3 regions of the Achromobacter sp. F4_2707 genome follow, and region 3 is predicted to be linked to each of the others. Evidence: predicted binding sites of a transcription regulator. Region 3 holds the regulator's gene; each other region holds the start of a gene.
What was found. The regulator FNR, encoded in region 3, switches genes on or off when oxygen is low (the NO sensors DNR and NnrR bind a similar motif). The targets are predictions, from matches to a motif close to TTGATNNNNATCAA.
Positions count from the first base shown of each region.

Region 1: azu (azurin) is a predicted target of FNR. The motif match lies at 3,782-3,795, and genes of this name have one in related genera.
Region 2: VRY85_RS05170 (ribonucleoside triphosphate reductase) is a predicted target of FNR. The motif match lies at 2,285-2,298, and genes of this name have one in related genera.

Region 1 covers NZ_JAZDRJ010000010.1:1,355-7,724, reverse strand. The annotation lists gene VRY85_RS10690 (RsiV family protein) at 1-685, opposite strand, end outside; gene VRY85_RS10685 (glutathione peroxidase) at 710-1,195, opposite strand; gene arsC (arsenate reductase (glutaredoxin)) at 1,299-1,643, shown strand; gene VRY85_RS10675 (NAD(P)H-dependent oxidoreductase) at 1,727-3,064, shown strand; gene azu (azurin) at 3,219-3,665, opposite strand; gene VRY85_RS10665 (YeiH family protein) at 3,890-4,963, opposite strand; gene VRY85_RS10660 (LysR substrate-binding domain-containing protein) at 5,116-6,069, shown strand; gene VRY85_RS10655 (L-serine ammonia-lyase) at 6,105-6,370, opposite strand, start outside.
Region 2 covers NZ_JAZDRJ010000004.1:41,051-47,420, forward strand. The annotation lists gene VRY85_RS05160 (FAD-binding oxidoreductase) at 1-1,351, opposite strand, end outside; gene VRY85_RS05165 (FadR/GntR family transcriptional regulator) at 1,348-2,121, opposite strand; gene VRY85_RS05170 (ribonucleoside triphosphate reductase) at 2,394-4,094, shown strand; gene nrdD (anaerobic ribonucleoside-triphosphate reductase) at 4,130-4,336, shown strand; gene VRY85_RS05180 (anaerobic ribonucleoside-triphosphate reductase activating protein) at 4,339-5,130, shown strand; gene VRY85_RS05185 (LysR family transcriptional regulator) at 5,168-6,073, opposite strand; gene putA (trifunctional transcriptional regulator/proline dehydrogenase/L-glutamate gamma-semialdehyde dehydrogenase) at 6,186-6,370, opposite strand, start outside.
Region 3 covers NZ_JAZDRJ010000008.1:44,972-51,341, reverse strand. The annotation lists gene VRY85_RS09265 (LysR substrate-binding domain-containing protein) at 21-950, shown strand; gene fnr (fumarate/nitrate reduction transcriptional regulator Fnr) at 1,098-1,826, shown strand; gene VRY85_RS09255 (hypothetical protein) at 1,852-2,100, opposite strand; gene VRY85_RS09250 (FixH family protein) at 2,196-2,402, opposite strand; gene ccoG (cytochrome c oxidase accessory protein CcoG) at 2,457-3,962, opposite strand; gene ccoP (cytochrome-c oxidase, cbb3-type subunit III) at 3,991-4,920, opposite strand; gene VRY85_RS09235 (cbb3-type cytochrome oxidase subunit 3) at 4,929-5,087, opposite strand; gene ccoO (cytochrome-c oxidase, cbb3-type subunit II) at 5,087-5,782, opposite strand; gene ccoN (cytochrome-c oxidase, cbb3-type subunit I) at 5,796-6,370, opposite strand, start outside.

The DNA of each region.
Region 1 (6,370 bases), on a different contig from region 3:
CTTGGTCAGTGAAGGCATAGTTCTCGCTGGGCTGGAAAGGCCAGAGCCGGGCCCAGGCATCGGGGTCTGATTGCGCGTCCGGCTGTCGGGCCAGCCATTGTGCATGGGCGCGTTGTAATGCCGTATTAAAGGCGGGTTTTCCACCCGGTACCAAAATTTGGTCGAGCGGCACGAGCGTACGCCTGGCGTTGTCCCAGTTCAAAAACTGCGTCGCCCCCACGCCATGGGCTGCACCCGTGAAATACTGCCAACTATCTAATTCAATAACAGTCAGAAATTTGCTGCGGTAACGCAGCTTGGCTGCCAGCATGACGCTATCCCGAGAGCCGGCAACCTGCCAGAAATACTCTTCGAACTCATTGATATCGTCGTAAGGCGGTGTGCTGGTATCACTCGTGCCCGTCATCATCGCCAAGGCATGGTCGACCAGGTTAGTGAGGTCTGGGTGGCCGGCGAATACCAGCGTATTGACTTCGAGTGTCGGGCAGTCGCCCTGGCAACCCGGCTTGCTACGCTCCCATTTGATTTCCTGAGCGAACAGGCCGTCGCGGCTGCTGATTTCGTCTGTCGCGTCGGGAATCAGGGTGATGTTACGTGCCGGCCCACTCGCGCATCCGGCAACAAGAGCGGCGCTTAAAAACGCTAGAGCAGGGCGGGCTAAAGCATTGAGTGTTATTTTTCGCATAAGCTCAAATCGTAGCAGAGAGGGTCAGGATGCGAGGGCGCGCTCAATTTCCTTGCGCAAGCTTTCCGGCTTGGCGGTCGGCCCCAAGCGCTGTATGACACGGCCTTCACGGTTTACCAGAAACTTGCTGAAGTTCCACTTGATACTTTCACTTCCCAGAATGCCTGCCTTCTGGCTTTTCAGCCAAACGTACAACGGGTGAGCGTTCGGGCCGTTCACTTCAATTTTTTCAAATAAAGGGAAGGTAATGTCGTAGCGCGAGGCGCAGAATTCCGAAATCGCTTTGGCGTCGCCGGGTTCCTGGCGGCCAAACTGATTGCAGGGGAAAGCCAGCACCGCGAAACCTTGGTCTTTGTAGTCGCGATACAGTATTTCCAACCCAGCGTATTGAGGCGTGAAGCCACATTCCGAAGCAACGTTAACGATAAGTAGCACTTGACCGGCGTAGTCGGCCAGGGCCACTTCGTCGCCATGTATGGAACGGGCAGAAAAAGAAGAGATCGTTTCCATGAATAAGCGTTGGACGTCAATGCCTTAATTTACCATTCTGCGGCAAGCGTCGCGCCGCGCTCTGATAATATGCACGCACCTTCAAGTTTTTTCAGGAATCAGCATGGCAGTTATCTATCACAACCCCCGTTGCGGAACATCCCGAAAAGTCCTGCAAGCCTTGCAAGAACATGGCCACGAAGTGGAAGTGATCGAATACCTCAAACATCCGCTCAAACGCGATGCCTTGGCAAAAATGATCGCAGCTGCCGGGCTGAGCGTGCGCGAAGCCGTGCGCAGCAAGGAAGCGCTGTACACAGAACTGGGTCTGGATGCCCCTTCGGTAGACGATGAGACCCTGTTGCAGGCCATGGAGAATCACCCCATACTCATGAACCGGCCGTTTGCTATCACAGACAAGGGTACGCGTCTGTGCCGGCCTGCTGAAGTCATCGAAGAAATTCTTTAAGCATCCCGGGTTGCCTCCAGGCGGCCCGCACAACAATAAAGTAGAAACCGGCCTGCATTCGCTGGCCGGCTCGGAGACAAAAAATGAGTCTGTATGCGCAATTGCGAGCGCGCGAAGCCGCCGGTCGCCCGATTCGCGTTGGTCTGATCGGGGCAGGGAAGTTCGGTTCCATGTATCTGGCGCAAATACCCCGAACGCCTGGCCTGCATCTGGCGGCCATCGCCGACCTCTATCCTGAATCTGCACATCGCAATCTTGAGCGCGTGGGCTGGGAGACGGGACGCGCCGGAGCCGACAACTTGGATACCGCTATTTCTCAGGGTACGACCTGGGTGACCGACGACTGGCAGGCAGTCGTCAGCGATGAGCGCATCGACATTGTTGTGGAATGCACCGGCCACCCCATTGCAGCGGTGGATCACTGCTTGCAAGCATTTGCTCATGGCAAACATGTGGTCAACGTCACGGTAGAAGCCGACGCGTTTTGCGGCCCCTTGCTAGCTCGCGAAGCGGCGCAGGCGGGGGTAGTGTATTCGCTGGCTTATGGTGACCAGCCCGCCCTGATTTGTGAGCTGGTCGATTGGGCACGAACCTGCGGCTTTCCCGTTGTTGCCGCAGGGCGCGGCCATAAGTGGCTGCCGCATTTCAAAACCTCCACGCCCGAAACCGTTTGGGAGTACTACGGTCTGACACCCGAACAGGCGCAACGCGGCGGTTTAAACCCAAAAATGTTCAACAGCTTTCTCGACGGTTCCAAGCCCTCCATCGAAAGCGCCGCAGTGGCCAACGCTACGGGCTTGGGCGTGCCGTCTGGCGGTTTGCTTTATCCCCCAGCCAGTATTGCCGACATCCCCTTTGTCACCCGCCCCACGTCTGAGGGAGGGGTTCTTGAGCGTAAAGGCATGGTGGAAGTGGTGTCCTGCCTGGAGCCGGATGGTCGTAGCATTCCTTACGATATCCGCATGGGGGTGTGGGTGACGGTAGAAGGAGAAACTTCCTACATCCGCCATTGCTTCGAGGAATACAACGCCCACACCGACCCGAGCGGCCGCTATTTCACGCTGTACAAACGCTGGCACCTTATCGGGCTGGAAGTGGGGATGTCTGTCGCATCGGTGGCCCTGCGTGGCGAAGCCACGGGCACGCCGTCCGAGTGGGTGGCCGATGTCGTTGCCACCTCAAAGCGCGCACTCAAGCAAGGAGAAGTCCTGGATGGGGAGGGCGGCTACACCGTATGGGGGAAATTGCTGCCAGTAGAGCGTTCGCTGGCTTTAGGGGCCGTTCCCTTGGGGCTGGCCCATGACGTGCGCCTCAAACGGGACGTGGCAGCGGACGCAGTCATTACCTGGGATGATGTAGAGATGGACACCAGCACCCGCGCCTATGCGCTGCGGCGGCGCCTCGAATCCATGCATGTTTAGTCAGGATTCCATGGCATCCTAAGACAAACCTATGCCATCCTGGGCAAACGATTCAGAGCAACCGTAAAAACAACTGCGCCCCAGAAATCTGGATATTGATCCAAACTCTGGGGCGCAGCGGTTAAAGGCAGTATTCTGCCCAGCAATCAGTGGCTTACTTAACCACGACCTTGCCGCTCATGATGGCCCAGTGGCCAGGGAAGGAGCAGAAGAAATCGTAGTCGCCGCCGGCGGTGAGGTCAGCAGTCTTGAAGGTGACGGAAGCCGTTTCGCCGCCGCCGATCAGGGCGGTGTGAGCGATGACGCGAGCGTCGTCAGGCTTCAGGTAATCATTAGCGGGGCCGGCCGACGTGGCGTCGTTGGCAACGGCTTGACGATCTTCAGCCTTGGTGATGACAACGTTGTGACCCATTGCAGCCTTGGGCAGCTTGCCTACGTGCTTCAGGTTGACCGTGAATTCGTCGCAGGTCTTGTCTACCACGATTTCTTTGGTGTTGAACTGCATGGCATCGTTGCCTTCAATGTCGGCGGAGCAGTTTGCTGCCATGGCAGGAACAGCCACGAGGGACAGCAGTGCAGCGAATGAGACTTTTGCGAACATAGGTAGATCTCCCTGTCGTATCAAATAGCACCCTCACGAGTCAGGATGTCCTCGCTTCAAGGGCGACCGTGTAATTACGAATCGATTAATTATGCGGCACTAGTGGAAAGTACGTATTGATCTGCATCAATAACGGCTCGCCACCATGCCTAGGCTTCGCAACAAGAAGTGAGAAGCAAACAGCGAACCTGAGCCTATTTTACGCCTTCGGGTGCGCCTTAAGATTAGAGCAAGTAAGAGATCAGCAGATTCAAGCCATAGCCTCCCAACAGCAGGAAGAGAAACAGCACGCCTGCCAGAGCCAGTGGCGCAGCGCCTGCTTGGCGGATGGCGCTGACATGTGTGCGCAGGCCTAGCGCAGCCATTGCCATGGCCAACAGCACTGTACTGATTTCTACCAGCCCTTGCGCAATTTGGGGCGACACAAAGCCTGTGGAGTTGAGTCCAACCGCCACGACAAACCACACGGCAAACCAGGGTAGGGCAGGCGCAGCCGGTTTGGTGGCGCTACTGGCCGCACTCTTGTTGGCTCGACGCTGAACCCACCAGGACACCAGCATCAAGAAGGGCGCCAACATCATCACGCGCAGCATTTTTTCCACTACGGCCGTACCGGCTGCGACTGGCCCGACAGCATCGCCCGCAGCTACGACCTGAGCGACTTCATGCACCGTAGAGCCTATGAATACACCGAAAGCGTGTTCTGACATCCCCAAGTAAGGATAGAGCAGCGGGTATAAAAACATGCTGATGGTGCCAAACACCACTACGGTGGCGACAGCGACTGAAACCTTGTGCGCGGGCGTACGGGCGATGGGTTCCATCGCCATGACCGCTGCCGCCCCACAGATAGCGCTGCCTGCACCAACCAGCATGCATGTCTGGCTATCCATTTTCAGAATGCGTCTGCCTACAGCCATGGCCAGCCCATAGACAGAAAAAATGATAACAATATCCAGAACAATGCCCGCTGCTCCTACCGCAGCAGCTTCCTGAAACGTAAGCCGGAAACCAAACAGAATAATTCCCAGCCTAAGCAGCCTAGCCTTGCAGAAGTCGACACCGGCACTTGTATGGGGAGCAATACGGGGAAAAACCGTGTTTCCCAGCACCATCCCCAGCACAATGGCGAAAGTAAGAGCGCTCAAGCCCACGCTTTTCATGCTTTCAAGCTTGGCCAGCCACAGGCCGCCACTGGCAATGGCGCCAGCCAGCGCCAGCCCTGCCCACCATGAACCGCCAGGCCAGTTGAAAAGCCGGCTGGTCGGAAGCGTTGGGTTTGAGTGGTGCGTGGACATAATGGGGCAGATCAGACAAACAATGTATCAACAGCATACGTAGCGGCATCCTATAAGTCGAATGCATAATATTCACCACCTCATAACTTTTAGTTAAACTAAGTGTTGCTCCTGCGGTGAGCGGGCGGCTTATTCTCTATTCAGCGATTTATATGCGACTCAATCTGCACTTATTACGTGTCTTCCATCATGTCGCGCGGGAAGGCAGCTTCTCGGAAGCCGCACGCCAGCTCTGCATCAGCCAGCCTGCCGTTTCCAAGGCCGTGTCTGAGCTGGAGCGTCAGCTCGATACGATGCTGATTGAACGCACGCGTGTGAAAAAAACCGGGCCAAGCCTGGCACTAACCGATGCAGGGCTGGCACTAAATGCTCATGCCCGGGCAATATTCTCTTTAGAACACGCAGCTATTGAAGACTTGCAGGCCCGCAGTGGCCTTAAACGGGGCGAACTCATCATCGGTGCCAGCACCACCATAGCCAGCTACTGGCTGCCGCGCTATTTACAGAGTTTTTCGCGCCTCTGGCCGGACATTGTCCTGAAAATCGTAGCAGCGAATACGCAAACTATTGTTGAAGATCTCTACGATTGCCGTCTGGACATGGCACTGGTAGAAGGGCCGGTGCAAAAAGAAGGGGTGGCGTACTACCCCTGGAAGGAAGAACGGCTGGTTATTGTGGCGCCACCGGGCTTTTTCCACACACAGCCTGAAGCGGTCATAGCGGAGCTCAGGCCGGTGGCTAGCGCTCAGAAAACCTTGAGGGTGTCTGAACGCGACTTATGCGATAGCACTTGGTTGATGCGAGAAACAGGTTCAGGCACACGCGAAGTGGTGCTAGACCTTTTAGAGCGGCAAGGCATGCAACCGCGCCGCACAATTGAAATCGGCAGCAACGAAGGGATAGCTCGAGGCGTGGCGGCCGGGCTGGGCGTTGCAATGCTGCCTTTTGCTGTGGTGGAGGACCTGCTGCTATTAGGCCGGCTGATAGAACTCCACATAGACGGCATGCCCGGGTTGTCGAGATCGCTTTATCGCCTAGAGCGTAAAGACCGGCCCACCAGCCGCGTAGTGGGCGCTTTTCTTGATGTCCTGAGTCGTCCCGCGTAAAGGTTCTGCAGGGGCTGGCGTCACGCATTGGTGACCTAGCATTCGACAATATTCACCGCGAGGCCGCCCTGAGACGTCTCTTTATATTTACTCAGCATGTCTGCACCGGTTTCACGCATGGTTTTGATCACTTGATCAAGGCTGACATTGTGCGTACCGTCGCCATGCAAAGCCATACGGGCGGCATTGATAGCCTTCACCGCCGCCAAGGCATTGCGTTCGATACAAGGTATTTGCACCAGCCCGCCCACCGGGTCGCAGGTTAAGCCCAGATGGTGCTCCATGCCGATTTCAGCGGCAT
Region 2 (6,370 bases), on a different contig from region 3:
GCATCAGCCTGACCTGCATGGGGTCTTTGTGATGATGGAAAGCATGGCGCTTGAGCTGACCGATTCCATGTTCAGCACTAATACTGCCGCCATAGTCAGCCACTTCCCCGAAAACGGCATCCGCCACTTTCCCTTCCCACTCCGCCGCCCAGGTTTTCTCGGCCCCCAGCGGGCGAGACACGTTGTAATGCAAGTTGCCATCGCCGAAATGGCCGAAGATAAACAGGCGGCAGTCGGGTGAAACCTTCCGCAAGCGGCGCTCAGCGGTTTCAATGAACTGAGGAATGCGCTCAATGGGCAGAGAAATGTCGTGCTTCAGATGGGGGCCATCCGCCCGCTGCGCTTCAGAAATCTCTTCGCGTAAGCGCCATAGCGTTTCCAGTTGGGACAGCGAGGCCGACACTGCCGCATCCTGGCACAAACCGTCCTCAAGCGCCTGGCCGATGACCTCTTCCAGTAAGGCCTGCAGGCCCTCCTCATTTGCCGTATCCGCCAGCTCGATCAGCACATAACCCGCGTACCGCTGCTCAAACGGCTGGTGCATGCCGTCTACGTGAGTCAGAACGAGGTCCAGGCATTCGTCAGTAAAGTACTCGAAGGCCTGGAGCCGGGCTCCGCACGCACCATACACCGAACGGAGGAGTTCCAACGCCTGTTGAGCCGACTCCACGGCCGCCAGCACAACGGAACGGACTTGGTTCAGGGGGTGAAGCTTGAGCGCCACCCCGGTAATCACGCCTAAGGTGCCTTCCGAGCCAATAAAAAGTTGCTTGAGGTCGTAGCCGGTATTGTCCTTATGCAGCGTTTGCAGGCCGTTGAAAATTTCGCCGTTGGGTAGCACCGCCTCTATCCCCAGCACCATTTCCCTCGCCATGCCGTAGCGCACCACATTCACGCCGCCAGCGTTGGTGGCCAGGTTACCGCCGATCTGCGAGGAATCTTCTGCCGCCAAACTCAGCGGGAGCAAACGCCCTTGTTCTTCGGCCGCCCGGCGCAAATTGCCTAATATGCAACCCGCATCCGCCACTAGCGTATTGGAAATGGTGTCGATGGCGCGAATCTGGTTCATGCGATCCAGCGACAACACGATGTTGGCGGGTGAGAGGTCCGGCGTGGCCCCACCGCACAAACCGGTGTTGCCGCCCCTGGGCACAACCGGGACACGATGCTCATTACACAGCCGCAAGCAATCAGCCACCTGATGGGTGTTGGTGGGCCGCACCACCGCCTGCGCGTTGCCTTTGTAGACCCCGCGCCAATCGGTCAGCCACGGTTCGATTTCAGCCGGATCGCTGATGACGACATCCTCGCCAAGCGTTTGCACCAGGGTCTTAAGAAATTCTTGATTCATTTACGGCCTGCGTTAAAGGAAGAAGGAGAAGAAGAGGTTGAAACCGACACATCAAGCCCAAGCCGTTCGCACGCACGCTGCAGATGTTCCTGGGCGCGTAAGCGGGCCTCCATGGGGTCGCGCGCACGAATCGCCCTAAATATGGCCTCATGTTCTTCGTGCACACTTTGGGTGCGCGCCAGTGCAGATTCATCAGTGGCGGGGCCTGCCATTTCCAGCTTCAGCGTATGTAGACGGGCCACTTGCACACTGTGGCGCCACTGGTCTGACAAATACGCCAGGAGCTGTGAATAGTGCGGATTATGGGTGGCTGCGGTCAAGCTGCGGTGAAAGGCGAAATCCCATTCCAGAGCGCTTTCAGGCACATGCAAAGACGCCCTGAGCTCAGCAAGAATATGCGCCATGTGACGCAGGTCTTCCTCGGTAGCGCGCTGCGCCGCCAACGCCGCCGCTTCCCCTTCCAAGCCCGCCCGCAACTCGTATATGTGCAGCAAGGCCTGGCGATCACCGGCCTGTGCGGTATTCATTTGGAAACCGTCCTGTAGAACGTTGCTCAACACCATGCAACCCACACCCTGGCGGCTACGTACCAGCCCCTGGGTGCGCAACCTTTCGGTCGCCTCGCGAATGACGGCCGCACTCACGCCAAACTCTTCGGCAAGCAAGCGGCCAGCCGGCAGTTTTTCGCCAACGGCGTATTGACCCTCCAGGATTCTATTGGTGAGAACGTCTGCCACATGATCGGTCAGACTGGTGCGTTGTTTCAGCATAGGAGCATATTATCAGGTTATCAGATAACCAGATAAGGTTTACGGCACCAAGCATCGTATGGCTGTTGCAAGCGTTACTCTGGCGCCGTCTTGGTTTCCTTATCTGTCGCGCCCTTTCTAAGCCCCCTGATTTGCGCCAAAACGCCCGTCGGCTCAGCCATTTTTAAGATAGATCAAGCATTTCCAAATCTGTTAGATGCAGCCCTTGAAGCACTACATGTAGTGATTTAAAGTCCACCAATCACTAAATACAGTATTCAAGAGGGTCAGCTATGGCAAGGATCGACGTACGGTCGTCAGTGGATGAATACCTGAATCGGGCGGACTGGCGCGTGAATGCCAATGCCAATCAGGGGTATTCGCTGGGCGGTTTAATTCTTAATTTGTCGGGCAAGGTGATCGCCAATTACTGGCTAGACCACGTCTACCCACCAGATATTGGCGAGGCCCATCGCGAAGGCGATTTGCACATTCATGATCTGGACATGCTGTCCGGCTACTGCGCCGGCTGGTCATTGCGCACGCTCCTGCACGAGGGTTTGAACGGGGTGCCTGGCAAGGTTGAGTCAGGCCCGCCACGGCATATGTCCAGCGCGGTTGGGCAGATCGTGAACTTCCTGGGCACCATGCAAAACGAATGGGCGGGTGCCCAAGCCTTCAGCTCCTTTGATACCTATATGGCGCCCTTCGTACGCAAAGATGCGCTCAGTTACGAAGCGGTGCGCCAGTGCATGCAAGAACTCATCTACAACCTGAATGTGCCATCGCGCTGGGGCACACAAACCCCTTTTACCAACCTGACTTTCGACTGGGTTTGCCCAGAAGACTTACGCGAACAAGTACCAGTTATCGGCGGTGAGGAAATGCCCTTCACTTATGGCGACCTCCAGGCGGAAATGGACTTGATTAACCGCGCCTATATAGAAGTGATGATGGATGGCGATGCCAAAGGGCGGGTATTTACCTTCCCTATTCCCACGTACAACATCACGGAAGATTTCGACTGGCACAGCCCCAATACGCAACGCCTATTCGAAATGACGGCGCGCTACGGCCTGCCCTACTTCCAGAACTTCATCAATTCGGAACTCAAGCCGAACATGATCCGTTCCATGTGCTGCCGCCTGCAGCTTGATTTGCGCGAGCTGCTTAAGCGCGGCAACGGCCTGTTTGGCTCGGCTGAACAGACCGGCTCGCTGGGGGTGGTCACCGTTAACTGTGCGCGGCTGGGGTATTTATACGCTGGCGATGAAGCAGCACTGATGGCGCGCCTGGATGAGCTTCTGGAATTGGGGCGAGACAGCTTGGAAATCAAGCGCACAGTTATTCAGCAACTGATGGACGACGGCCTGTTTCCGTATACGCGGCGCTATCTGGGCACCTTGCGCAACCATTTTTCCACCCTGGGCGTGAATGGCATCAATGAAATGATCCGTAATTTCACGCGCGACGAACACGACATTACCACCCGTTGGGGCCATGAATTTGCATTGCGGCTGCTGGATCACGTACGTGCGCGAATGGTGGAATTCCAGCAAGAAACCGGCCACATGTACAACCTGGAAGCGACGCCTGCCGAAGGCACGACCTATCGTTTCGCCAAGGAAGACCGTAAGCGCTGGCCCGATATTTTTCAGGCGGGGACCCATGAAACGCCTTACTACACGAACTCATCGCAATTGCCGGTGGGCTTCACGGACGACCCCTTTGAAGCGCTAGAACGCCAAGATGCTCTGCAATGTAAATATACCGGCGGCACGGTGCTACATCTGTACATGACCGAATCGCTGTCCAGCGCCGACGCTTGCCGCACCTTGGTGCAGCGCGCATTGGGCAACTTCCGCCTGCCCTACATCACCGTCACCCCAACCTTTTCCATCTGCCCCGTGCATGGCTACCTGAGCGGCAACCACCCGTACTGCCCCAAGTGCGACGAAGAGATTCTGGCACGCAAGCAGCGGGAAGCCGCCTGACCTTACCTCCCTATCATCTTTCTGAGGAATCTACTATGTCTACACACTTGCAAACCATCACACTACGTGACGACGAGCGCCAGCCTTGCGAAGTCTGGACTCGCGTCATGGGCTACCATCGGCCGGTTTCGTCGTTCAACATCGGTAAAAAAGGCGAATTTCACGAACGGCGATACTTTACGGAAAGTGCGGCCGGCCTGAGCGCCAGTGTGTTCAGCCACCGCAAAAACTTGGCAGCCTGACCATGCACGCCGCCGTTGCTCTCTCACAGGCGGCGGCCCGGCCTGAGTCGGCTGGGCTTTCCGCTGAGACCGTTGCATTGCTGCCGCCCATTACGCTGAAAGTGGGAGGAATCACACCTTTTTCCGCCACCGATTTTCCCGGCAAGCTGTGCGCGGTGCTTTTCGTACAGGGCTGTCCCTGGCGCTGCGGCTATTGTCACAACCCCCATCTCCAGGCCCGCACCGCCGAAAGCCCAATCAGTTGGGATGACATCAGCGCATTCTTGCGGCGGCGGACGGGTCTGATCGACGCAGTGGTGTTTAGTGGCGGCGAACCCACCATGGATTCCGGCTTGGAAACAGCCATGCTGGAAGCTCGCGAGCACAGTTTCTTGGTAGGGCTGCACACCGGCGGCATATACCCGGATCGGCTACGCAAGGTATTGCCGCTGGTGGACTGGGTAGGCTTGGACATCAAAGCCACGGGAGCAGGTTATGAGGCTGTGACTCAAGTGCGCAATAGCGGCGCACCGGCCTTTGAAAGCCTGCGCGCCGTGTTGCAAACCGGAGTGAGCTACGAGGTTCGCACAACGATCCACCCCCGGCTGCATGATGAAGACGAAATCCGTACATTAGCTCGGCAACTGGCGCGCTCGGGCGTGACGCATTATGCACTGCAGGTCTTTCGACCTACAGGATGCCAGGACGATGCACTGAACCATACGCGCTTCCACGATTACCCGGGTGAGGCCTTACTCGCGGAGCTGCACGCACTATTTCCTCATTTCATTCTGCGTAAAGAAGGCGGCGGCTGAATCGGGGTGGCCTTCCCGCTCACGGAGGCAGACCTGTTCAGGCGATCGGCGCTTCTTCAACGGGCAGCGAACGAGCCAGCTCAATAAATGCCTTCAAATACGCTGGCTCGGCATCGGAATCCCGCCGCCCCAGATGAATCTGTTTATGGATACCTTCTTTGCCCAGCCGCACCGGCACAATCGCCATGCGGCTGGCATACTCCAAGACCAACCAGCGCGGCAGCGCCGCGACACCACGACCTGCCGCCACCATTTCCAGCATGATGTCGGTACTTTCCAAGGTTTTATGTCGGCGAGGCATCACACCGGCAGGCGCTAGAAAGAGCGCGAAGATATCGAGCCGTGCCGGTTCTACCGGGTAAGTAATGAGGGTTTCATTCATGAGATCTGCCGGCTCGACGGTTTCACGATTCGCCAGCGCATGGCCGCGCCCAACGACCAGCACTTGCTCGTAATCGAATACCGGCAGAAAGCTGATCCCTTTCATTTGCAGCGGGTCGGGCGTCACCACCAGGTCAATTTCATAGTTGAACAAAGCCCCCATCCCGCCGAAGCGGAACTTCTGCTTAACATCGACGTCCACATCCGGCCAATCACCCAGGTAGCGCGACACCACTTTAAGCAGCCATTGGTAACACGGATGGCATTCCATACCAATGCGCAGCGTGCCGCGCTCTCCGACCGCATATTGACTAAGAAACGCCTCTGCTGTCTCAAACTGCGGCAGCATGCGCTCACCCATGGCCAGCAAATACTCACCCGCTTCGGTCAACCGCAGCGAACGCCCCTCACGCAACCAGAGACTGACGCCCGCCAGCCGTTCGAATTTGGCGATAGTGTGACTCAGCGCTGACTGCGTCAGATGCAACGACTCTGCCGCCGCCGTCAGCGTGCCACGCCGATCAACCTCCCGAAGAATCTCCAGATGAACGCGTTCAAGCAAAGCCATATCATGAATAAAAATAATTAATTGAGAAGAACCAACAATTCTACTTCATGAGCCCACCCAAGCTGACAAACTGCTGAAATGGGGACAGACCCCATTTCAGCGAAATTTAAGATAAGGTCATTAAGCTAGCGTTTCCTCCCGCAGCCGTGGTGTCGATACTAATGGCGCGTTCAAGTACTAATCGTTCTAAGGGAATGGGGCCTGCCGCCATTCCTGTTGCTATCAGCGGCACAATCGCGCCTTCGCGATCAGCCAGGGCCTGTTGCCATGCCTGAAGGTCGGATACATCGC
Region 3 (6,370 bases):
CCTATTCACTCACACGCCCCATGAGCCGTTTCAAGCAGCTTGAAAGCTTTGTGGCCGTCGCCGCACTGGGCAGCCTGTCCGCCGCTGCGCGGCAGGAAGGTGTCGCCCCCGCCATGATAGGCCGCCGCATCAATGCATTAGAGGCGCGGCTGGGTATCAAGTTGCTGGTGCGCTCCACACGCAGCATGTCGCTGACATCCGAAGGGAGTCTATTCTTAGAAGAGGCTCAGCGCATCCTGCGCGAGCTGAACGACTTGGAGTCACGTATATCGCAAGGCAGCGTGCGCCCGTCCGGCCACCTGCGCGTCAGCGCCCCCGCAGGGTTCGGGCGCCGCCATGTCGCCCCGCTTCTGCCCGACTTCACCGCTTCCTACCCAGATGTCAGTATTAGCTTGGATCTCAGCGATCGATTAGTCGATCTCATCGACGAAGGCTACGATTGCGCCATCCGTATAGGCGAGCTGGAGGATTCCCGCATAGTGGGCGTTCGGCTGGCAGACAACAAGCGTGTCATAGTCGCCTCGCCTTCATACCTCCAGCGCAACGGCCGCCCTAATTCGCCCGATGACCTGCTGGAACACAACTGCCTATCTTTCGGCCAACAAGGCAACCAAGCCAAAGGCTGGCTACTGACTCAAAACGGCCAAGTACGCGCCATTCGGGTAAAGGGCAACCTTGCATGCAGCGACGGCTCAGTTCTGCATCAGTGGACACTTGCTGGCATGGGGCTGGCTTGGCGCTCGCTTTGGGAGGTTCAGGAAGATATTGAAGCCGGCCATCTGATTACGGTACTCGACGAATATGCTGCACCTGTAAATGGTATATTTGCCCTGATGCCTGAACGCAAACATCTACCTCAAAGGCTGCGCTTATTCTTGGATATGCTCAAAGGGCACTACTCTTCGCCCACGTACTGGAACGGCGGCTTAAACAAACAAACGCCCGAGTAACACAGATGGGCGGAAATCAAAAGCTGCGCCTCCTAGCATAAAACCACCAACATGACAATCGGGACAGGCACCCGGCTATCCTTTATACTTGATCTATATCAAACAGCACTGGCGAGCCGCTGTGCGCCCGCAAGGGCAACCTGACGTATGCAAAAGCGAATTAGTGTAACTTCCGACTCCACCCGTTGCTCAACCTGTATGTTGAGCGAACTGTGCTTTCCTTTAGGTATGGCACGCAACGATGTCGCGAGGCTTGATGAGCTTATCCGGGAGCGCATTCGCGTGCCCAAGGGTTCGGCTCTCTTTCACCTGGGCGACAAAACCGAAGCAGTCTACGGTATCCGGTCTGGCACACTTAAAACTCAACTTGAAGACGCTGCTGGCCAAGTACAGATCACCGGCTTCCTGCTACCCGGCGAGATTCTCGGCATGGACGGCTTGGTAAACAACACTCATGTTTCCCATGCTATCGCTCTGGAAGACAGCGAGGTCTGTGTGATTCGCATTGACGACATGGATCAGCTTTCGCTGCATTTCCCTGCCCTGCAACAGCAGTTTCGCAGGTTGATGAGCAAGGAAATCAACCGTTCTCACCAATTGGTGATGTCGCTGGGGTCTTTACGTTCGGAACAACGACTGGCAGCCTTTTTACTAAACCTGTCGCATCGGCTTTCCGCCTTGGGCTATTCGCCCTATGAGTTTGTACTTCGCATGAGCCGTGAAGAAATCGGCAACTATCTCGGCCTGACTCTCGAAACCGTCAGCAGGCTGTTTTCACGCTTTGCGCGCGAAGGCCTGCTACAAATTCGCCAGCGAGAAGTCCATATTCTTGATATCCAGGCCCTGCGCAGCCTTTCCGGCAGCGACTGCGGCTAAGCGCGATTACGCCGCCCCAGGCGCCCTATAAAGGGTCGCCGAATTCATCGTACTCACGCGGACGTGGCGCGATTTTAAGCGTCAGTGTGCTGGACAGCGCGGCCATCACCCAGAAAAAGAAAAAACCTATTGTGTAAGCCTGCATACGGCTGGTCTCGATATGCCCGAAAATCACGAGATCCAGAGGGTCTATGAAGGCGAACACAAAAAAGGTCATCATCGCAGCGACCAGAAAAGAAGGCCACATTATCCACATCAATGAACGCCATTTCATAGAGCGGTCTCCTGCTTCTTCAACGCCAAGGGCGTAATTCCCCTAACAAACAGCTTAGCGCTGCTGTAGATAACGAACCTTGAATTCGCGCACATTCAGGGTTGAGCCTTAGTTTCTACCTGAGGTTTGGTCACCACGAGACCTCGCTTTACCCCACCATCACGGATTTCCTGATCTGAAAAATTCTGGAAAGCCAGATAAATGGTGATCGCACACCCAATAATGGCTAGGGCGGGACCTGCCATGAGAATCCAGGGCCAGGGTTCGCGATACCAGGGCTTCGCTTGATCAGTGTCTTTCATGCCACGTGCTTGTTTGAGGTTTAATTAATACGATATCGGTTTTCAATGTTGATATCAATTGGGAACGTAAAAACTAGACGGTTCAACAGCCTCGATCTCCCGGCCCTGCTCCGATGTCGCACTCGCGCGAAATTCGATATTGTGCAAGCCTGGCTCCGCCTGACCAACCGGCATCCGTACCACAATAGGTACCAGCCTATTGGATGCCGCTGGGATTTCTACCGTAGAAGTTTTATCGCCGTCGGTTGTTGTCACCACGATTTCGGGCACACCGGACGCGGACAACGACAAGGTCAACGGCTCTTCCGCCGTATTGATGATCTGAAGGCGGTACACGTTTTCAATCATGCCGCCCGGCACCTCACGACCCAAAGCCCCTCGGTCACGGATCACATCAAACCGCAAGGTAGTGCGTGTCGCCAGAGACACCATGAAGGCGATGAAGATAACGCCCAAAATGGCGGTATAGACCATCGTGCGCGGGCGCAAGGTGCGCTTGCGTACTTGCTGCTGTGTCAGACCTTCCTTAATGGCGTTCCCCGACGTGTAACGGATCAGGCCTCGGGGGTACTCCATTTTGTCCATGACGGTATCACAGGCATCTACACAGGCGCCGCACCCGATACACATGTATTGCATGCCTTCGCGGATATCGATACCGGTGGGACAGACCTGCACGCACAGACTACAGTCTACGCAATCTCCCATGCCGGCTTCTTTGTGATCAATCCGGCGAGAGCGACCGCCACGCGGCTCCCCGCGCACATAGTCGTAGGTGACAACGAACGTGTCTTCGTCAACCATAACGCTCTGAAAACGAGCGTAGGGACACATGTACTTGCAGACTTGTTCGCGCATGAAACCGGCATTGCCCCAGGTGGCAAAGCCGTAGAAGAACATCCAGAACCACTGCCAGAAACCCAGAGTTCCGGCAAACACACCCAGCAGCAGTTCGCGAATAGGTGCGAAATAACCGATGAATGTAAAGCCCGTCCACAGCGCAATCAGCACCCACAGAATGTGTTTCGTGGCTTTGACGCGGAACTTGCGCAGGCTCCAGGGGGCTTCATCAAGCCGAATGCGGGCCAACCGGTCGCCTTCGACCTTGCGCTCGACCCACATGAATATTTCGGTATAAACGGTTTGAGGACAGGCGTAACCACAGAATAGCCGGCCTGCCAACGCCGTAAATAAAAACAGCGAGAATGCTGAAAGCACCAGCAAGACAGTCAGGTAAATGATGTCTTGCGGCCACAGCACCATGCCGAAGATATAAAACTTGCGAGCGCCCAGATCAAATAGAACAGCCTGGCGGTCATTCCATTGCAACCAGGGCAGCCCGTAGAAAATAATCTGCGTAAAGTAAACGAGCGCAACACGCCATTTAGCGAAATAGCCCGTGACCGAACGCGGATAGATTTTATTCCGTACGTCGGCCAGGGCTTTTTCAACTACGGGTGAGGACCCACCCCCCGGCCTTGAGATCGGTTGAGGCTGCCATTTAGGGGCGTCCTCTTGACCTTCGTTGCGGGGCTTGACGGTGGGATCCTGACTACTCATTACTTGTGTTTACCTTGGATTAAATGCTTCAGTTAGCGGCGGCAACAACATTGCCATCGTTATTCGACAGCCCCCAGACCCAGGCCGCCAGCAGGCGAATCTGATCTTCGGTCATCAGGTTCTTCTGAGGCGGCATGATGTTCTCACGCCCATTCAGAATAGTCTGAACGATGGAGGCTTCTGAACTGCCGTGCAGCCAGATATTGTCGGTCAGATTGGGGGCGCCCAGGGCGGTATTACCTGTGCCGTCGGCACCATGGCAAGCCACGCAGAACGCATCAAAATGACGCTTACCAGCCACGATGCGCATGGGATCGTGAGCCAGGCCGGACAAAGAGCGAACGTACTGAGCGGTATCGGACGCTTCGGACGGGCTGAGCTGAGAACCCCATGGCGGCATCATGCCGTGACGGCCTTCCGTAATCGTGTGAATGATCTGCTCCGGTTCGCCGCCCCAGATCCAGTCGTTATCAGCCAAATTGGGAAAGCTGGCCGCACCACGCGCATCGGAACCATGGCACTGAGCACAGTTATTCAGGAACAAACGTTGGCCGATCTCACGTGCTTCCGCGTCCTTCGCCACATCTTCGAAGGACATTTCTGCGTAACGCGCATAGATCGGAGCAATACGTTCCTGCAACTCGATCTGGTTAGCCCGTACTTCACGAGCGGAACTGTAGCCCGTTACACCTGGGCCGAAACCCAGTGCCGGATACAAGACGAACATTCCCAGGGCAACCACACACAGCAGAATGAACATGATAGTCCACCAGCGTGGAATCGGATTGTTCAGTTCAGTGAGGTCACCGTCCCAGACATGGCCAGTGTCTTCGACCTGGTCGATCTCGCGCTTCAGCCAAACCCGCTGCGAAAACAGCAGGATTAGACAGAATACGACACCACCAAGGGCCAGAGTTGCAATCCAGTAGCTCCAGAAGCTACTTACAAAATCGTTCATGGAAGCTCCTAATTCTTTTTATCCGTGGTGCCTTCATCAGGCAAAGCGAAAGGCAGCATGGCCGCTTCGCGGTTCGCCTGTGCCCGGCCGCGCGAGAATGCCCACCAGCAAATACCAAGGAAGGTAATCATTGCCAGAATGGTGGCAAGAGCATTGATGATTGCGATCATTGCTGATCTCCTTGAGCGGTGATGTCCGCAGGCCGTTCGCCGCCCTGGAGCACGGCGCGCTCAGCCGCTGCACGGCCAGCCACACCCAACCCCTGCAGATAGGCAACGATGGCGTCTTCTTCCGTCTTGCCTACCAGTGCCTCGGGGGCCGCTTCGATTTGCTCTTCCGTATAGGGCACACCCAGGCGAGTCAACGCACGCATACGAGCGGATACGTTGGTGCCCTCAACGGTGTTGTGCTGCAGCCACGGATAGGCCGGCATATTGGATTCCGCAACCACAGCGCGAGGATCGCGCAAGTGAACGCGGTGCCAATCATCAGAGTAACGCTGACCTACGCGGGCGAGGTCAGGGCCGGTGCGCTTGGAACCCCACAGGAAGGGGTGCTCGTACACACCCTCACCTGCCAGAGAGTAAGGGCCATAACGCTGCACTTCCGAGCTGAGCATACGGATTTGCTGCGAGTGACACCCAACGCAACCCTCGCGGATATAGATGTCGCGCCCGACCAACCGCAGCGGGTCGTAGGGCTCCACGCCCTCGGTCGCCACGGTGGTGGAGTGCTGGAAGAACAGCGGCACAATTTGGGCCAGGCCAGCAAAGGAGATGACCAGGAAGCTGAAGAACATCAGCCAGCCCACGTTGGTTTCTACCAACTTGTGCGAAAAGAATTTGGTTTTTTCTTGCGCCATTTTTGAAATTCTCCTAGGCGGTGGCCGGTGTCGTGCTCGCGGGCGGGATACGCAGCGCAGGGTCACGTGCATCGGGGCTGTACAGGGGAACCTCGGGGTTCACGCCCTTGACGCCAATGCGTACGGTCATGAGTGTGTTCCAGAGCATGATGACAATGCCAGCCAAGAACATCAGGCCGCCCAACAGACGGATCGCGTAGAACGGGTAAGTTGCCTTAACCGCCTCAACAAAGGAGTAGGTCAGCGTGCCGTCGGGGCTCGTAGCGCGCCACATCAGGCCTTGCATCACACCAGCAATCCACATGGCGGCGATATACAGCACCACGCCCAGGGTTGCGATCCAGAAGTGAACCTCAATGGCCTTTGTGCTGTACATGCTGGTACGGCCGAACAGGCGCGGAATCAGGTAGTACAGGGAACCAATGGTGATCATTGCCACCCAGCCCAATGCACCAGAGTGCACGTGGCCGACCGTCCAGTCAGTGTAGTGCGACAGCGCATTCACTGTGCGGATGGACATCATGGAACCTTCAAACGTGGACATGCCGTAGAACGACAGCGACACCACCAGGAACTTCAGGATGGGGT